3 regions of the Streptomyces sp. NPDC107575 genome follow, and region 1 is predicted to be linked to each of the others. Evidence: riboswitches for the same ligand, from Rfam matches in the RefSeq annotation. Region 1 holds a riboswitch; each other region holds the start of a gene.
The links. Region 1 has a riboswitch for cobalamin ahead of ACZ7L4_RS16325 (prenyltransferase/squalene oxidase repeat-containing protein). Riboswitches for the same ligand answer to the same signal wherever they lie in the genome.
Positions count from the first base shown of each region.

Region 2: it holds a riboswitch for cobalamin, as region 1 does, so the genes downstream of both, nrdI (class Ib ribonucleoside-diphosphate reductase assembly flavoprotein NrdI) here and ACZ7L4_RS16325 (prenyltransferase/squalene oxidase repeat-containing protein) in region 1, are expected to answer to the same signal.
Region 3: it holds a riboswitch for cobalamin, as region 1 does, so the genes downstream of both, nicT (Nickel transporter NicT) here and ACZ7L4_RS16325 (prenyltransferase/squalene oxidase repeat-containing protein) in region 1, are expected to answer to the same signal.

Region 1 is NZ_JBVKBG010000003.1:672,560-678,692, forward strand. It holds gene ACZ7L4_RS16310 (MBL fold metallo-hydrolase) at 1-688, shown strand, start outside; gene ACZ7L4_RS16315 (hypothetical protein) at 834-1,079, shown strand; gene ACZ7L4_RS16320 (flotillin family protein) at 1,094-2,257, shown strand; adenosylcobalamin-variant (AdoCbl-variant) riboswitch at 2,352-2,427, shown strand; gene ACZ7L4_RS16325 (prenyltransferase/squalene oxidase repeat-containing protein) at 2,531-3,745, shown strand; gene ACZ7L4_RS16330 (SCO2322 family protein) at 3,742-4,416, shown strand; gene ACZ7L4_RS16335 (energy-coupling factor transporter transmembrane component T) at 4,420-5,553, shown strand; gene ACZ7L4_RS16340 (ABC transporter ATP-binding protein) at 5,550-6,133, shown strand, end outside.
Region 2 is NZ_JBVKBG010000002.1:1,317,564-1,323,696, reverse strand. It holds gene metE (5-methyltetrahydropteroyltriglutamate--homocysteine S-methyltransferase) at 1-517, shown strand, start outside; gene ACZ7L4_RS12630 (hypothetical protein) at 606-932, shown strand; cobalamin riboswitch at 1,003-1,226, shown strand; gene nrdI (class Ib ribonucleoside-diphosphate reductase assembly flavoprotein NrdI) at 1,397-1,840, shown strand; gene nrdE (class 1b ribonucleoside-diphosphate reductase subunit alpha) at 1,837-4,008, shown strand; gene nrdF (class 1b ribonucleoside-diphosphate reductase subunit beta) at 4,064-5,083, shown strand; gene thiI (tRNA uracil 4-sulfurtransferase ThiI) at 5,089-6,133, shown strand, end outside.
Region 3 is NZ_JBVKBG010000001.1:73,839-79,971, reverse strand. It holds gene ACZ7L4_RS00365 (class I SAM-dependent methyltransferase) at 1-290, opposite strand, end outside; gene rho (transcription termination factor Rho) at 650-1,801, shown strand; gene ACZ7L4_RS00355 (GNAT family N-acetyltransferase) at 1,832-2,323, shown strand; gene ACZ7L4_RS00350 (inorganic diphosphatase) at 2,389-2,892, shown strand; cobalamin riboswitch at 2,896-3,111, shown strand; gene nicT (Nickel transporter NicT) at 3,143-4,261, shown strand; gene ACZ7L4_RS00340 (GTP-binding protein) at 4,430-6,133, shown strand, end outside.

The sequences.
Region 1 (6,133 bases):
GAAGCTGGTCGCGGCCGGTGCGCCCGAGGAGCACATCGCTCCCCTGATCGCGGCCCGCGACTCCGGCAAGCCGCGCGAACTGCCCGGCTTCGCCCCCGCGTTGCCGGACCGCACCATCACCCCCGGCGACCTCCTCGACCTGCCGGGCCGCAGGCTGCGCGCGATCTGGACGCCGGGCCACACCCCCGGGCACGTGTGCCTGCACCTGGAGGAGGACCACCCCTCGGGCCGCGCGGGCAACGGCCGCCTCTTCTCTGGCGACCACATGCTGCCCGGCATCACCCCGCACATCGGCCTGTACGAGGACCCGGACGACGCCACCGTCACGGACCCGCTCGGCGACTACCTCGACTCGCTCGAACGGGTGGGGCGGCTCGACCCGGCGGAGGTCCTCCCGGCGCACCAGCACACGTTCACCGACGCCCCGGCCCGCGTACGGGAGTTGCTCGACCACCACGAGGAACGCCTCACCGGCCTGCTCACCCTCCTCGCCACGCCCCTCACCCCGTGGCAGCTCGCCGAACGCATGGAGTGGAACCGCCCGTGGTCCCAAATCCCGTACGGGTCAAGGACGATCGCGGTGTCGGAGGCAGAGGCCCACCTGCGCCGCCTCCAGAAGTCGGGCCGGGTGGAACAGGTCCCGGACACGGACCCGGTGACGTACCGCTCAAGCCCCGCCGGCGATTGAGGCGCGGGGCCCGGGGCAGAGCCCCGCGACCGCAACCCCGGTGCGGCGGATCTTTGCCGTGCCTTCATCGAAGGTGCGCCCGCAGAGGCGTATCTTCGGCCCCCAAGGGCTCTCACGAGCTGGAACGACAAGGGGGCGCCCGCCGATGACGCCGGACGAGGCAGTGGTCGGCCGAACGGGGAAGCTGGTCATCGGCACGCGTGGAGCCGGCGGTCCGGGCGAGGTGTTGGTGCAGGTCAGGGGCGGAACCGAGACCTTTCTGGCGTACTCGGACGAGCCCCTGGAGCGGGGCGCCACCGTGCTCGTGATCGAGTCCCGCGGGAGCCGGCAGGTCGTGGTCATGGCCTGGTCCGACCCACTTCTCTCCGGTGGCGAGGGCGACGCCCGCTAAGGAGACGTACAGGCATGTTCGGATATCGCGTTCCCGCACCCGACGAGGCGATGCTGATCTCGGGCGGCAGGCGGGGACTTGGGGGAGCGCCGTTCCGCGTCGTCACCGGGCACGGGAAGTTCGTGCTCCCCGTGTTCCGCAAGACCCGCTTCCTGTCGCTCGCGATGAGCGAGTCGGAGGTCGTCGAGAAGTGCGTGACCCGGCAGGGCATCGCCCTGACCGTCCGCGCGGTCATCGCCTTCAAGGTCGGCAACGACCATGAGTCGATCGTCAACGCCGGTCAGCGCTTCCTCTCCGACCAGGACCAGATGTCGGTCCTCACGGGGCGCATCTTCGCCGGTCACCTGCGCTCGATCATCGGCTCGATGACGGTCGAGGAGATCGTGACCGAGCGGCAGAAGCTCGCCACGGAGGTCCTCGACACGTCGAAGGCGGAGATGGCGAAGATCGGCCTGCACGTCGACTCGCTGCAGATCCAGTCCATCGACGACGGCCAGACCGGTTACATCGAGGCGATGTCGCGCCCGCACAAGGCCGCCATCCAGCGGCAGGCACAGATCGCGCAGGCGCAGGCCACGCAGGCCGCGGCGGAGGCCGAGCAGGCGGCGGCCCGCAAGCAGGCCGAGTACGCGCGGGAGACCGCGGTCGTGCAGGCCGAGTACAACGCCGAGGTCGACCGGGCCAAGGCGCAGGCCGACCAGGCGGGCCCGCTCGCGCTCGCGCACGCGCAGCAGGAGGTCCTCGCGGCGCAGACGGAACTGGCCATGAAACAGGCCGAGTTGCGGGAGAAGCAGCTGGTGTCGGAGATCGTCAAGCCGGCCCAGGCCGACGCGGAGCGCATCCGTGTCCTGGCCCTCGCCGAGGCCGAGCGGATGAAGATCCAGGCCGAGGCGGCGGCGTCGTACGACCGGGTCGCCCTCGACCGCATGCTCATCGACCAGCTCCCGCAGATCGTGAAGGAGGCCTCGGCGGGCCTCGCCGGGGCGAACGTCAACGTTCTGAACGGCGCGGACGGCCTGGGCGAGATCGCGGCGGGCCTGGTGGGCCAGGGCCTGACCATCCTGGACTCGGTCCGCAAGAACCTGGGCGGGGAGGGCGGCGACGACGTCGGCTCGACGATCGAGCGCTATGTCGGCGCTCCGCGCGGCAACGACGACGGCCCGGTGGACGTCCGGTGAGTCATTCAAGCCCCGCCGGCGATTGAGGCGCGGGGTCCGGGGCAGAGCCCCGCGGCCGCAACGGCGTCGCCGGGTACAGTAAAGACGTCGTCAGTACGTACGTACGAGGGGAAGCCGGTGCAAATCCGGCGCTGACCCGCAACCGTCACAGCCGGAATGCCTCGTACGTACCTGCTCGGCTCAGGACCGTCGAGGAATACGGAGCCGGAGCCGCCCGGTGCCCCCGCGTGCCGCGCCGCCCCGCTCCCCGCAGGGAGAGGCATCCGCCCCACCATGAACATTCGCCGCAGCGCCGCGCTCGTCGCCGCGACCGTCGCGATCGGCGCCATGGGCGCGCAGGCCGCGAGTGCCTCTCCCTCGCCGAAGACGGCTCTCCCTTCGGGCCTCTACGGCAAGGGCGACCCCACGTACGACGGGGTCTGGCGGCAGTCGCTCGCGCTCGTCGCGCAGGACACGGTGGGCGTGAAGCCCGCGAAGAAGGCCGTCGACTGGCTGGCCGGGCAGCAGTGCGAGAACGGCGGCTTCGCCGCGTACCGCGCCGAGCCCACCAAGCCCTGCGACTCCAAGACCAAGATCGACAGCAACGCCACCGCGGCCGCCGTCCAGGCGCTCGCCGCGGTCGGCGGCCGGGACGGCGAGGTCGCCTCGGGCGTCGCCCTGCTGAAGAAGAACCAGAACGCCGACGGCGGCTGGGGCTACAACCTCGGCATGGACAGCGACGCGAACTCCACGTCCGTCGTGCTCGGCGCGCTCGCCGCGGCCGGCGAGAAGCCGTCCGAGGTCAAGTCCGGCAAGGGCAGGACCGGCGCCGACGCCCTCGCCTCGCTCGCCCTCCCCTGCTCCAAGGGCAAGGACGGCGGCGCGCTCGCCTACCAGCCCGACAAGAAGGGCGAGCTCGCCGCGAACGCCGACGCCACCGCCGCCGGTGTGCTCGGCGCCCTCGGCACCGGCTTCGCTCCCGGCAAGGGCAAGGCCCCGGACGCGTACACCTGCGAGGACGGCAAGAACGCCGAGGCCGTGGCGCACAACGGCGCCGTCTACCTCCAGAACCAGCTCGACACCCACCTCTACCTGAAGTCCCAGCTGGCCGGCTCCACCGACCAGCCCGACTACGGCAACACCGCGGACGCGGTCACCGCCGTCGCCGCGGCCGAGGGCGTCAAGGCCACGAAGGACTCGTACACCTGGCTGGAGAAGAACGCGAAGGGCTGGGCGTCGCAGACCGGCCCGGCCGCCTACGCCGAGCTGATCTTCGCCGCGCACGCCACCGGCAACGACCCCCGCGACTTCGGCGGGACGGACCTGGTGAGCGCCCTCAACAAGACGGGCCCGGAGCCCGCCTCCACCAAGTCATCGGACTCCGCCTCGGACTCGGACGAGAAGAAGGACGACGGCGGTGGCGCCAACTGGTGGATCATCGGCGTGATGTTCATCGCCGCCGTGGGCGCCGGTTTCCTGCTCAGCGGCCGCAAGAAGCAGCAGCCGTGACCGCGCGCAGGTCGGCCGGGCTCGGCGGGCTCGTCCTCGCACTGCTCGGCGCACTGCTCGCCCTGACCGTCGCCCCCGCGCAGGCGGCCGGGTACCGGTACTGGTCGTTCTGGGAGCGGGACTCCCACAACGCATGGACGTACGCGACGGCGGGCCCCTCGCAGGCCAAGCCGGAGGACGGGGACGTGCAGGGCTTCCGGTTCGCGGTGAGCGCGGACTCGAAGGACGCGAAGCAGCCGCGCGGCGCGGCGTCCTTCGGCGACATCTGCGCCGATACGCCCGCCAAGGACGGCAAGAAGCGCGTCGCGCTCGTCATCGACTCCGGCACGGCGGCCGACGCCCCGTCCGGCGAGACCCCGCCGAAGCCGCGCACCGCGTGCGCGCAGGTCGCCGAGGACGCGACGAGCGCCGACGCGCTCGCCGCCGTCGCGAAGCCGCTGCGCTACGACAGCAGCGCGATGCTGTGCGCGATCTCGGGCTACCCGAAGGCGGGCTGCGGCGAGCAGGTGTCCTCGTCGAAGGACCCGGACAAGGCGTCCAAGACGGAACAGCCCGCCGCGAAGGACTCCGGTTCGGACGGCGGCCCCTCCGTCGGCCTCATCGCGGGCATCGCCGTGGTCGTCGTGCTCGGCGTCGCGGCCGGCGTGCAGGCCCGACGCCGCCGCGGCTGACGCATGGCCGCCTCCCAGCTCCGCGCCCCTCGGGCCCACCGCTCCAACTCGCTGCACCCGGGCGCCTGGTGGATCTGGGCGCTCGGCCTCGGCACGGCCGCGTCCCGCACCACGAACCCGCTGCTGCTCGCGCTGCTGATCGGCGTCGCCGGGTACGTGGTGGCGGCGCGCCGCACCGAGGCGCCGTGGGCGCGTTCGTACGGGGCGTTCGTGAAGCTGGCGCTTGCCGTGCTCGGCATCCGCCTGGTCTTCGCGACGCTGCTGGGCTCGGCGATCCCGGGCACCCATCTCCTGTTCACGCTGCCCGAACTGCCGCTGCCGGACTGGGCGCAGGGGGTCCGGATCGGCGGCCCGGTCACCCTCGAAGGCCTCGTCTTCGCGCTCTACGACGGCCTGAAGCTGGCCACCCTCCTCATCTGCGTGGGCGCGGCGAACGCGCTCGCCTCCCCGTCCCGGCTGCTCAAGTCGCTGCCCGGCGCGCTGTACGAGGCAGGGGTCGCGGTCGTCGTGGCGATGACGTTCGCCCCGAACCTGGTCGCGGACGTCCGCAGGCTGCGGGCGGCGCGACGGCTTCGCGGCCGCCCGGACAGCGGTCTGCGCGGGCTGCTCCAGGTCGGCCTGCCGGTCCTGGAGGGCGCGCTGGAGCGCTCGGTCTCGCTGGCCGCCGCCATGGACGCGCGCGGCTACGGCCGCACCGCCGAGGTCCCACGCGCGGTCCGCCGCGCGACGGCCGCGCTCACCCTTGGCGGCCTGATCGGGGTGTGCGCGGGAACGTACGGACTGCTGGCGTCCGCCGGCTCCGGCTACGGACTTCCGGTGCTCCTTGCCGGGGTCGCCGCCGCGCTCGGCGGGCTGTGGCTCGGCGGCCGCCGCACGGTCCGCACCCGCTACCGGCCCGATGTGTGGGGCGTCCGGGCCTGGCTGGTCGCGGCGTCGGGGGCGACGGCCGCGGCGACGATGATCTGGGCCGGAACGCAGAACCCGGCGGCCCTGCAACCCCCCGTGGTCCCGCTCGCGGCGCCGGAACTGCCGCTGTGGCCCGCGTCCGGCATCCTGCTCGGCCTGCTCCCGGCCTTCCTCGCACCTGTTCCCGACAAGCCCGTTCCCGACAAGCCGACGGAGGCGTCGTCGTCATGATCCGCTTCGAGGACGTCTCCGTGACGTACGACGGCGCGCAGGCGCCCACGGTCCGCGGCATCCACCTCCACGTGCCCGAGGGCGAGTTGATGCTGCTCGCCGGCCCGTCGGGGGTCGGCAAGTCGACGCTCCTCGGTGCGGTGAGCGGGCTCGTGCCGCACTTCACCGGGGGCACGCTGGCCGGGCGGGTCACGGTGGCAGGCCGCGACACCCGTACGCACAAGCCGCGCGAACTCGCCGACGTCGTCGGCACGGTGGGCCAGGACCCGCTCGCGCACTTCGTGACGGACACGGTGGAGGACGAACTCGCCTACGGCATGGAGTCGTTGGGCCTGACGCCGCCGGTCATGCGCCGCCGCGTGGAGGAGGCCCTCGACCTCCTCGGCCTCGCGGACCTGCGCGACCGCCCGATCTCGACGCTCTCGGGCGGCCAGCAGCAACGCGTCGCGATCGGCTCCGTCCTCACCCCGCACCCCCAGGTCCTCGTCCTCGACGAACCGACGTCCGCCCTCGACCCGGCAGCGGCGGAGGAGGTCCTCTCGGTCCTGCAACGCCTGGTCCACGACCTGGGCACGACGGT
Region 2 (6,133 bases), on a different contig from region 1:
CGACCTTGAGGCGAACGGCACTTCGATCGTCCAGGTCGACGAGCCGGCCCTGCGCGAGACCCTGCCGCTGCGCGCCGCCGACCACGCCGCGTACCTGGAGTGGGCGACCGAGGCGTTCCGGCTGTCGACGGCGGGGGTGCGGCCGGAGACGCAGATCCACACGCACATGTGCTACGCCGAGTTCGGCGACATCGTCCAGGCCATCGACGATCTCGACGCCGATGTCATCAGCCTGGAGGCCGCCCGCTCGCACATGCAGGTCGCCCGCGAACTGGCCGAGCACGGCTACCCGCGCGAGGCGGGTCCCGGCGTCTACGACATCCACTCCCCCCGCATCCCGAATGCCGAGGAGGTATCCATCCTGCTGCGTACGGGACTTGAGGCCATTCCCGCCGAGCGGCTGTGGGTCAACCCGGACTGCGGCCTGAAGACCCGCGGCTGGCCCGAGACCCGCGCCTCCCTGGAAAACCTGGTGTCCGCCGCACGCACCGTGCGAGCGGACCTCGACCCGGCCTGACGCATCGCGGTGGGGGTGCCGGCCGCGCGGAGCGCCGGCGCCCCCACCGCTGCACCCGAGCGCTTTTTCACGAAGCAGGGGGACAGTCGTGAAGCAAGAGCCGACGACCGTAGTCGTCAACGGAAAACCCATGATCGCCGTACCGGTCAAGCAGTACGAGTCCCTCCTCGCCCTGCGCAGGCAGCTGGGGGCCCAGGGAGCGCGTATGCAGTCACTGCGGAGAGCACTCAGCGATGTGGCCGACTTTCTGGAACGGCTCGATGCGGCACAGGAAGAGACATCGCCCGGCACCGACCGGGCAATACCCGATACCGGCGCCTTCACCGCGGAGCTCCAGAACCACATCCGGCACGCACGCGCACTCACCGAAGCCAAGGGGGCACGGGGCGGTCGGCCCCGCCCACACACCCCTTGAAGTTAGGTTCACCTAACTTTTGTGTGCGACACAACATCTGGCCTAACTGAAATCCAGGAAACCTAGATGTAGTGTTGCTCTCGCTGGTGGTTCACCGGGCTTGACGGTCTGGTGAGGCAAGAGGGAACCCGGTGAAAGACCGGGACTGCCCCGCAGCGGTGAGCGGGAACGACCGCCGTCATACGCACTGGGCCGGGTGAATCCGGGCCCGGGAAGCGACGGCCAGTAGGTGTCCTCCGTCGTCCGGAGGATGTGCCCGCAAGTCCGAAGACCTGCCACCGGCGCGCGCACCGGACCGTGGTGCGCGCGCTTCGAGGCCCCGAGGGAGGGCCGCGTGGCTGTGGCTCGGACCGGGGCAGAGGTACTTCGTACCCGCGTGTCCCCCTTTCCGCCGCACCCGCCCGCCTTCCTTCCCGTCCTCGATCGAGAACGACACGGGAACGAGGAGAGGGAGGCGAGAGACCGTGAGTGGTCTCGTGTATTTCTCCAGCGTCTCGGAGAACACCAAGCGCTTCGTGGAGCGTCTTGACCTGCCCGCGACGCGGATCCCCCTGCGCCCCCATCGCGAGGGCATGCCGACCGTCACCGAGCCGTACGTGCTGATCGTGCCGACCTACGGCGGCGGCGAGCGCGCGGGCGCGGTGCCCAAACAGGTGATCCGCTTCCTGAACATCGAGGCCAACCGCGCCCTGCTGCGCGGCGTGATCGCCTCGGGCAACACCAACTTCGGTGCCGACTACTGCCTCGCCGGGCGCGTCATCTCGGCGAAGTGCAAGGTCCCCGAGCTGTACCGATTCGAACTGCTGGGCACGGAGCGCGACGTCCGTGCCGTACGAGAGGGGCTGGAGAAGTTTTGGACACGACTGTCGTCAACGAGGCGACCGGAGCTGGTGGGGCAGACGGCGTGAGCACTTCCACCACGACCGTGCCGGTCCCCGCCGCGTCCCAGCGCGAGTCGGTCGGCACGCGCAAGGACTACCACACGCTCAACGCGATGCTGAACATGTACGACTGCGACGGACGTATCCAGTTCGACAAGGACCGCGAGGCCGTCCGCCAGTACTTCCTCCAGCACGTCAACCCGAACACGCTCACGTTCCCGAGCCTGAAGGAGAAGATCGACTACCTCGTCGAGAACGACTACTACGAGGCGGAACCGATCCGGCGTTACGACTGGGACGTCGTCGAGGACCTGTACCGGCAGGCGTACGCGCACGAACACCGCTTCCGCACGTTCCTCGGCGCCTTCAAGTACTACACGTCGTACACGCTGAAGACCTTCGACGGCACCCGCTATCTGGAGCGGTACGAGGACCGTGTCGTCGCGACCGCCCTGTATCTGGGCGCGGGCGACGGCGAGTTGGCCTCCCGGCTCGTCGACGAGATGATGACGGGCCGCTTCCAGCCGGCCACGCCCACCTTCCTCAACGCCGGGAAGGCCCAGCGCGGCGAGCTGGTCTCCTGCTTCCTGCTGCGCGTCGAGGACAACCTGGAGTCGATCGGCCACGGTATCAACTCCGCGCTCCAACTGTCCAAGCGCGGCGGTGGAGTTGCCCTTCTCCTGACGAACCTGCGCGAGCAGGGCGCCCCGATCAAGAAGATCGAGAACCAGTCGTCCGGTGTCGTCCCCGTGATGAAGCTCCTTGAGGACTCGTTCAGTTATGCCAACCAGCTCGGCGCGCGACAGGGCGCGGGCGCGGTGTATCTGCACGCGCACCACCCGGACATCATGCGGTTCCTGGACACCAAGCGGGAGAACGCGGACGAGAAGATCCGCATCAAGACGCTCTCGCTCGGCGTCGTCGTCCCGGACATCACCTTCGAACTCGCCAAGCGCAACGAGGACATGCACCTGTTCTCGCCGTACGACGTGGAGCGCGAGTACGGCAAGCCGCTGTCGGACCTGTCGGTCAGCGAGCACTACGACGACCTCGTCGCCAACCCGAACATCCGCAGGACGACGCTGAGCGCCCGCGAGTTCTTCAAGACCATCGCAGAGCTGCAGTTCGAGTCCGGCTACCCGTACCTGCTGTTCGAGGACACGGTGAACCGGTCCAACCCGATCCCCGGCTGGATCAACATGTCCAACCTGTGCTCGGAGATCCTCCAGGTCAACACGCCCAGCACATACGACACGTCGCTCGGCTACGAGACCGTCGGCAAGGACATCTCCTGCAACCTGGGCTCGATGAACATCGCCACCGCGATGGCCTCACCGGACTTCGGAGCGACCGTCGAAGCGGCCGTGCGCGGTCTGACGTCGGTCTCCGACCAGTCGAACATCGACGCGGTGCCGTCGGTGGCGCACGGCAACGACCGCTCGCACGCCATCGGCCTCGGCCAGATGAACCTGCACGGCTACCTCGCCGCGCAGCGCATCCACTACGGCAGTGAGGAGGGCGTCGACTTCACGAACATGTACTTCTACGCCGTCGCCTTCCACGCCCTGCGCGCCTCCAACCAGCTCGCCGCCGAGCGCGGCACGGCCTTCGACGGGTTCGAGACCACGCGGTACGCGGACGGCTCCTACTTCGACACGTACACCGACCGGGTATGGGAGCCGGCCGCCGATCGAGTGCGCGCCCTGTTCGCCGACTCGGGCATCACCCTGCCCACGCAGGACGACTGGCGTGAGCTGAAGCGTTCGGTCCAGGAGCACGGCATCTACAACCAGTACCTCCAGGCGGTGCCGCCGACCGGTTCGATCAGTTACATCAACGACTCCACGGCGTCCATCCACCCGATCGCCTCCAAGGTGGAGATCCGCAAGGAGGGCAAGCTCGGCCGCGTCTACTATCCGGCGCCCGGCATGGACAACGACAACCTGGAGTACTTCGAGGACGCGTACGAGATCGGCTACGAGAAGATCATCGACACGTACGCGGCCGCCACTCAGCACGTCGACCAGGGCTTGAGCTGCACCCTCTTCTTCCGGGACACGGCCACCACCCGCGACCTGAACAAGGCCCAGATCCAGGCCTGGCGCAAGGGCATCAAGACGCTCTACTACATCCGGCTGCGGCAGGAGGCGCTGGAAGGCACCGAGATCGAGAACTGCCTGGCCTGCACGCTGTGACGACCGCCCGCCCCGCCCCTGCCCGCCCTCAGAACGACGCTGCGAAGGCACGATCATGACCACCCTCCCCTCCCTGACCGAGCTGTCGGTCACGCCTCCCTCCTACCGTCACGACCCGGCCGCCCGGCTGCGCCCCGTCAACTGGAACCGGGTCACCGACGAGAAGGACCTGGAGGTGTGGAACCGGCTGACCTCGAACTTCTGGCTCCCCGAGAAGGTGCCGCTGTCCAACGACATCACCGCCTGGCAGCAGCGGCTCAGCGCCGAGGAACGCACCCTCACCATGCGGGTGTTCACCGGTCTGACCATGCTGGACACCGTGCAGGCCACGGTCGGCGAGATCGTACAGATCCAGGACGCGCGGACCGAGCACGAGGAGGCGGTGTACACCAACATCGCCTTCATGCAGGCGGTGCACGCCCGCAGCTACTCGTCGGTGTTCTCCACGCTCTCCACCACCCCGGAGATCGACGACGCCTACGAATGGGCGGTCGGCAACGACATCCTCCAGCAGCGCTGCAAGGCCGTCCTGCAGCACTACTACGGCGACGACCCCCTCAAGCGGAAGGTCGCCTCGACCCTGCTGTCGTCACTTCTGCTGTACGCGGGTTTCTACCTGCCGCTGCACTTCTCCACGCACGCGCTGCTGACCAATACCGCCGACATGATCCGCCTGATCCTGCGCGACAAGGCGGTGCACGGCTACTACTCGGGCTACAAGTACCAGCGCGGCCTGGAGAAGCGGACCCCTGCGGAGCAGGAGGCCATGCGCGTCTTCACGCTCGAACTCCTCGACGAACTCTACGAATTGGAGCTGCGCTACTCGGGCGAGCTGTACGAGCCGCTCGGCCTCATGGACGACGTCGCGGTGTTCGTGCGCTACAACGCCAACAAGGCGCTGATGAACCTCGGTTACCCGGCGCGCTTCGGCGCGGACGAGACCGAGGTCAACCCCGAGATCCTCGCCGCCCTGTCCCCCGCCGCGGACGAGAACCACGACTTCTTCTCCGGGTCCGGTTCGTCGTACGTCATGGGCAAGGCCGAGGACACGGACGACGACGACTGGGACTTCTGAGACTCATGTCCACGACTCCCCACGTGCCCGCCCAGCGGGCCACCGCGCCCTTCGGCCCGTGCGTGCTGCTCAAGCACGGCGAGGTCTTCCTCAAGGGGCGCAACCGCGACCGCTTCGTGGAGCGGCTGCACGACAACCTGCGGGTCGCGCTGCGCGACGTCGGCGGGTCCACCTGGATCAAGCCCGCCCAGAACGTCACGGTTCTGGGCAGCGACGGCCGGGTGCCCATCGACGCACTCGTGGAGCGTGCCCGGCGGGTCGTCGGGTTCAACGTCATCGAGCCCGGGGTGCGCGTCCCCAGCATTCTGGACGCGGTGACGCGGGCCGGTGTCGAGGCGCTGACGGAACTGGCGGCCACCAGGGGCGTCCGTGACTTCGCGGTCCGGGCCCGCAGGCGGGACAAGTCGTTCCCGCTGACCTCGTCGCAGGTGGCGGCGCACGTGGGGGCACGGATCAAGGAGACGCTGCCGGACCTCCCGGTGAACCTCAAGCACCCCGAGGTCCTGCTGAACATCGAGATCGACCGCAAGGAGACCTACCTGACCTGGACGCGCCTCGCGGGCCTGACCGGTCTGCCGGTCGGCTCCAGCGGGCGCGCCCTGGCACTGCTCTCCGGTGGCTACGACTCCCCCGTCGCCGCCCACCGGGCCCTGCGCCGAGGGCTCGCGGTCGACTTCGTGCACTTCAACGGGGCCCCGTACACGAACCCCTCTTCCGTCTACAAGGCGTACGCCCTGGCCCGTGAGCTCAACCGGTACCAGCCGCCGGGCAAGCTGCACGTGATCGCGCTCGGCAAGGCCCAGAAACAACTCGCCGTCGCCGGGGCCGGCCGGCTGCAAGTGGTGGCACAGCGCCGCTTGATGGTGCGGGCCGCGTCCGCGCTCGCCGCACGGCTGGGCGCCGAGGCGCTGGTCACCGGCGACAGCCTCGGCCAGGTCGCCAGCCAGACCCTGGCGAACATGGCGGCCGTGGACGAGGCGGCGTCCCTGCCGGTGCTGCGCCCGCTGATCGGCTGGGACAAGCAGGAGATCATCGACGAGGCCCGCGCGA
Region 3 (6,133 bases), on a different contig from region 1:
GCGCGCCGCGCCACGTCCAGCATGCCGCCGCTGAAGTCCACGCCCACGGCCCGCCCGACACCCGCCTCGCGCAGCACGCGCAGGCCCGCCCCGGTGCCGCAGCACAGGTCGAGCCCGGTGTCGTACGGGCCGAGGCCGGCGAGCGCGCGGCCCACCGCGTCGAGCACGACGTCCGGGGTGCGGAACGGCGTGTGGTCGAACTTCGGCGCCAGCAGGTCGTAGCCGCGCTCGACCGAGGACAGCGCCTGAACGGCCAGCTCGCGGAGGGTGGGACCCTGATCGGTGAACATGGCGGATCAGCATAGGGCGGGCACGCGCCGAAGCGGGGGCTTGCCGCGCGGCGGGTGTCCGGTGGTACGGTCTTAGCGGTACATGTGCTCGCCCGTTTCGAGGCGCCGGTACCGAATCTCTTCTCTCAGCGCACGCGGGTCGACCGTCTCCCGGTCACCGCACAGCGCACGTCATCCCTGGTCAGCGGCTTCTGGCGGGCTCTTCACCCGTTGCCGTTCCTCCAGGTTCTCCCCGGCCGCGGGGCGCGCTCTGCCGCCCCTGCCACTCGCCGGATCCCACCCCTTCCCTGCCCTTGTACGCCCGCCGCCGGACGCCTGCCGCGTCCGCGGCTCGGCCCGCGAAAGGACCTGTGATCGTCATGACCACGGCCACCACCACCATGAGCACCACCCCCGCACCTCAGGACCAAGAACCCGTCCGCGCCGCCGGCGTCCTCGACATCGGCGGGAACGGGCACGGTTTCCTGCGCGCTGCCGACCTGGAACCCACGTCGCACGACGTGCAGGTCCCCGCCCACCTCATCCGTCGACTCGGCCTGCGCAAGGGCGACTTCGTCGAGGGCACGTGCGGGAAGCCGCACACCCTCGCCCACGTCGAGACCGTCGGCGGCGCCCCCGCCGACGCGAGCCGCGCCCGCCCGCGCTTCGCCGACCTCACCCCGCTCCACCCCAGCGAGCGCTTCCGCCTTGAGTACCCGGCCGCCGGGCTCGCCGGACGCGTCGTCGACCTGTTCACGCCCGTCGGCAAGGGGCAGCGCGGCCTGATCGTCGCGCCGCCGAAGACCGGCAAGACGGTACTGCTGCAGCAGCTCGCCGCGGCGTTCGCCGCGAACCACCCCGAGGTCCATCTCATGGTGGTGCTCGTCGACGAGCGCCCCGAGGAGGTCACCGACATGCGGCGATCCGTGCGCGGCGAGGTGTACGCCTCGACGTTCGACCGTCCGGCGAAGGCCCACATCGCGCTCGCCGAACTCGCCGTGGAGCGTGCCAAGCGCCTCACCGAGCAGGGCCGCGACGTGGTGATCCTCCTCGACTCCCTCACCCGGCTGTGCCGGGCGCACAACAACGCGGCCTCGACCAGCGGCCGCACCCTGTCCGGCGGTGTGGACGCCGCGGCCCTGCACGGACCGAAGCGGTTCTTCGGCGCGGCCCGCGACGCCGAGGAGGCCGGCTCGCTGACCATCCTCGCCACCGCCCTCGTCGACACCGGCTCCCGCGCCGACGACTACTACTTCGAGGAACTGAAGAGCACCGGCAACATGGAGCTGCGCCTCGACCGCGTCCTCGCGCAGCGCCGCGTCCACCCCGCCGTCGAGCTCACCCCCTCCGGCACCCGCCGCGAGGAACTCCTGCTGCCCGCCGCCGAGTTGAGCGTCGTGCGCGGACTGCGGCGCGCCCTGCAGAGCCGGGACCCGGCCGCCTCCTACGAGGCCCTGCTCGACAAGCTGCGCCAGACCCCGGACAACGCCGCGTTCCTGCGCCAGGCGCACTCCACGGTGCCCACGGCCTGACCCCGCCCCCGAGTGCGTAATACTCGACACATGAACGCGAGCATTACGCGCCGTGGCGGGCCCCCGGCCGTCACCGTCCGGCGGGCCACCGCCCGGGACGCCCGGCGCCTCACCCGCCTCGTGCGCGGCTCCAGCGCCTACCGGGACCCGTACGCCTCCATGGTCGCGGGCTACCGGGTGGGCCCCGACTACATCGAGGCGCACCACGTGTACGTCGCCGTGGACCAGGCCGACGAGCGGGTGCTCGGCTTCTACGCGCTGCTCGCCGAGCCCCCGGAGCTGGACCTGATGTTCGTCGCCGACGAGGCGCAGGGCCGGGGCATCGGGCGGCTGCTCGTCGACCACATGCGTACGCAGGCGCGGGCCGCGGGCCTCGACCACGTCCGCGTCGTCGCGCACCCGCCCGCCGAGGGCTTCTACCGCGGCATGGGCGCGCGCCGCACCGGCACGGTGCCCGCGCGCCCGCCGGCCGTCGCCTGGGACCGGCCCGAACTCGAATTCCCCATTCCCCCGGCCGCCTGAGGGGTTCCGCCCTCGCCCGGTACGGCGCACACTCGGGGGCGTCGGAATGCGGCAAGGAGGCCACATTGGGCAGCAGTCAGGCACGCGCCGAGGCGTTCGACGTGATCGTGGAGATCCCGCAGGGATCCCGGAACAAATACGAGATGGACCACGATCTCGGCCGGATCCGGCTCGACCGGATGCTGTTCACGTCGACGCAGTACCCCGCGGACTACGGCTACATCGAGGGCACGCTCGGCGGCGACGGCGACCCGCTGGACGCGCTCGTCCTGACCGGCGACGCGACGTTCCCCGGCTGCGCCATCGAGTGCCGGGCGATCGGCATGTTCGTGATGAGCGACGAGAAGGGCCCGGACGAGAAGGTCCTGTGCGTCCCCGCGCACGACCCGCGGCACGACGCGACCCGGGACATCGAGGACATCCCCGAGTTCGACCGCCTGGAGATCACCCACTTCTTCGAGGTCTACAAGGATCTCGAACCGGGCAAGTCGGTCGACGGTTCCCACTGGGAGGGCCGGGAGAAGGCCTACGAGGAGATCCGCCGGGCCCGCGAGCGCGCTTCCGGGTAGGTGTTAGGTTGGTCGGGCCGTGGTGCTCGGGAAGACCGGTGACGGCCCCTCAGGGGCCCATTCCGGAGCGGCCCTCGCCACTGTGATCGGGTTTCGGACAGCGACGTCCGGAGCGCGCCGTTCCACCCTGTGCGCCACTGGCGGCCGTCGGCCGCTGGGAAGGCCGGAGCGGCGGGCACGCCCGTAAGCCAGGAGACCGGCCGCGGCATCTCACGAAGTGATCCACGAGGTGCTGGAGCGTGATCGACGCATGACCCTGCCCGGGAACTCCCCGACCCCTGCCCTGAACACCCCCTCCCCTGCCTTCCGCTGGCGCCGCGAGGACACGCTGCGCACGGCCGGACTGATCGCGGTGATCGCCGCGCTGCACGTCGTCGCGTTCGGCGTGCTCTTCCTGCTCGTCGTCCCCGAGCACTACGAAGTCGGCAACAAGGCCTTCGGCATCGGCCTCGGCATCACGGCGTACACGCTCGGCATGCGGCACGCCTTCGACGCCGACCACATCGCCGCCATCGACAACACCACCCGCAAGCTGATGGCGGACGGCAAGCGGCCCGTCTCGGTCGGCTTCTGGTTCGCGCTCGGCCACTCCAGCGTGGTGGTGGCCATGGCGGCGCTCGTCGCCGGCGGCGCTGCGCTCGCCGGCACCCTCATGAACGACAACTCGCCCACCCACCAGGTGCTCGGCGTCGTCGGCACGACCGTCTCCGGTACGTTCCTGTACCTCATCGCGGCGCTCAACCTCGTTGCCCTGATGGGCATTCTGAAGGTCTTCAAGGCGATGCGCGCGGGCTCGTACGACGAGCGGCGGCTCGAGGAGCACCTGGACTCGCGCGGGTTCATGAACCGGATCCTCGGCCGCTTCACCAGGTCCATCACCCGGCCAGGACAGATGTTCCCGCTGGGCTTCCTCTTCGGCCTCGGCTTCGACACCGCGACCGAGGTGACACTGATGGTGATGGCGGGCAGCGGAGCCGCCGCCGGCCTGCCCTGGTACGCGATCCTGTGCCTGCCGCTGCTGTTCGCCGCGGGCATGAGCCTGTTCGACACGCTCGACGGCACGTTCATGAACTTCGCCTACCAGTGGGCGTTCTCCAACCCGGTGCGCAAGGTGTTCTACAACCTCACCATCACCGGTCTGTCGATCGCGGTCGCGTTCTTCATCGGGACCATCGAACTCGTGGGCGTGCTGCACGACAAGCTCGACCTGAGCGACGCGGTGACCGGGTGGATCGCCGGGCTCGACCTCGACAACGTCGGGTACGTGATCGTGGGCCTGTTCGTGGTCGTGTGGGCGGCGGCGATCGCCTACTGGCGGCTCGCGCGGGTCGAGCAGCGGTGGTCGGCGCGGGTGGCCGACGCCGGATAAATCGGTTGCCGGGGTGCGCGGCACACTGCTGCACTGATCCCTGTGCGGCAACTGCCGCGCATCCCGAGCGTGAGGACCGATCCATGCGCACTGCAGTCCAGCTCCTTCCGAGGGCCACCGCGGATTCCGCCGCCGTGGCATTCCCTTCCCTCAAGGACTCGACTGCCAGTGGCATTGCTGAATCTTGGAATTCTCGCGCACGTCGACGCCGGTAAGACCAGCCTGACCGAGCGGCTCCTGCACACGGCCGGGGTGATCGACGAACTCGGCCGCGTCGACGAAGGGAGCACCCGCACCGACTCCCTCGACCTGGAGCGCCGGCGCGGCATCACCATCAAGTCGGCCGTGGTGTCGTTCCCGGTCGACGGCACGGACATGAACCTCGTGGACACGCCGGGCCACCCCGACTTCATCGCCGAGGTCGAGCGCGTGCTCGGCGTGCTCGACGGGGCGGTGCTCGTCGTCTCGGCCGTGGAGGGCGTACAGGCGCAGACCCGCGTCCTGATGCGCACCCTGCGCCGACTGCGCATCCCCACCGTGGTGTTCGTGAACAAGGTCGACCGCGGCGGCGCCCGCGAGGCCGCGCTCCTCGACGACCTGCGGCACAAGCTCGCGCCCGCGATGATCCCGATGAACACGGTGGCGCACGGCCTCGGCGGCCGGGACGCGCACTGCGTCCCCTACGCCCCCGACGACACGGCCCATCGCGCCCGCCTGGTCGACGTGCTCTCGGCCCGTGACGACGCGCTCCTGGAGGCGTACGTCAAGGACGAGGAGTCGGTCACGTACGGCCGGCTGCGCGACGTGCTCGCCGAACAGACGGCGCGCGCCGAGGCGCATCCGGTGTACTTCGGCTCCGCGATGACGGGCACGGGGATCGACGCGCTCATGGACGGCATCGCACGAATGCTCCCGACGGCCGACGAGCGGCCCCAACTGCCGCTGTCCGCCCGCGTGTTCAAGGTGGATCGTGGCCCGGCCGGCGAGAAGATCGCGTACGCCCGCGTGTTCACGGGGACGCTGCGGGTGCGCGAGCGGCTCGCGCTGCCCGGCGGCGGGGAGGACCGGGTCACGGCGGTGCGCGTCTTCGCGGACGGCGTGGACACACCCCGTACGGAGGCGGGCCCCGGGCAGGTGGCACGCCTGTGGGGACTCGGCGGCGTACGCGTCGGGGACGACCTCGGCGAGCCCCAGGTCCCCGTCAAGGAGCACCACTTCGCGCCGCCGACCCTGGAGACGGTCGTCGACCCCGACCGGCCGGGGCGGCGCGGCGCGCTGCTCGCCGCGCTCACCCAGCTCGCCGAGCAGGACCCGCTGATCGGGCTTCGGCAGGACGACATCCGTCAGGAGATCTTCCTGTCACTCTACGGCGAGGTGCAGAAGGAGGTCGTACAGGCCACGCTCGCCGAGGAGTTCGGGCTCGACGTGACGTTCCGGGAGTCGACGCCGCTGTGCGTCGAGCGGCCGACGGGCTCCGGCGCGGCGGCCGAGGCGATGAAGGACGAGGGCAACCCGTTCCTGGCCACCATCGGCCTGCGGGTCGACCCGGCGCCGGTCGGCTCGGGCGTCGCGTTCCGGCTCGGCATCGAGCTCGGCTCCCTCCCCCTGGCCTTCATCAAGGCCGTCGAGGAGACCGTGCACAGGACGCTGCGCCAGGGACTGCTCGGCTGGCAGGTCACCGACTGCACGGTGACTCTTGCGCGCTCCGGCTACGCCCCGCGGCAGAGCCACGCGCACGCGATCTTCGACAAGTCGATGTCGAGCACCGGGGCGGACTTCCGCGGCCTGACCCCGCTGGTCCTGATGAGCGCCCTCAAGCGCGCGGGCACGGCGGTGTGCGAACCGATGCACCGCTTCCGCCTCGACATCCCG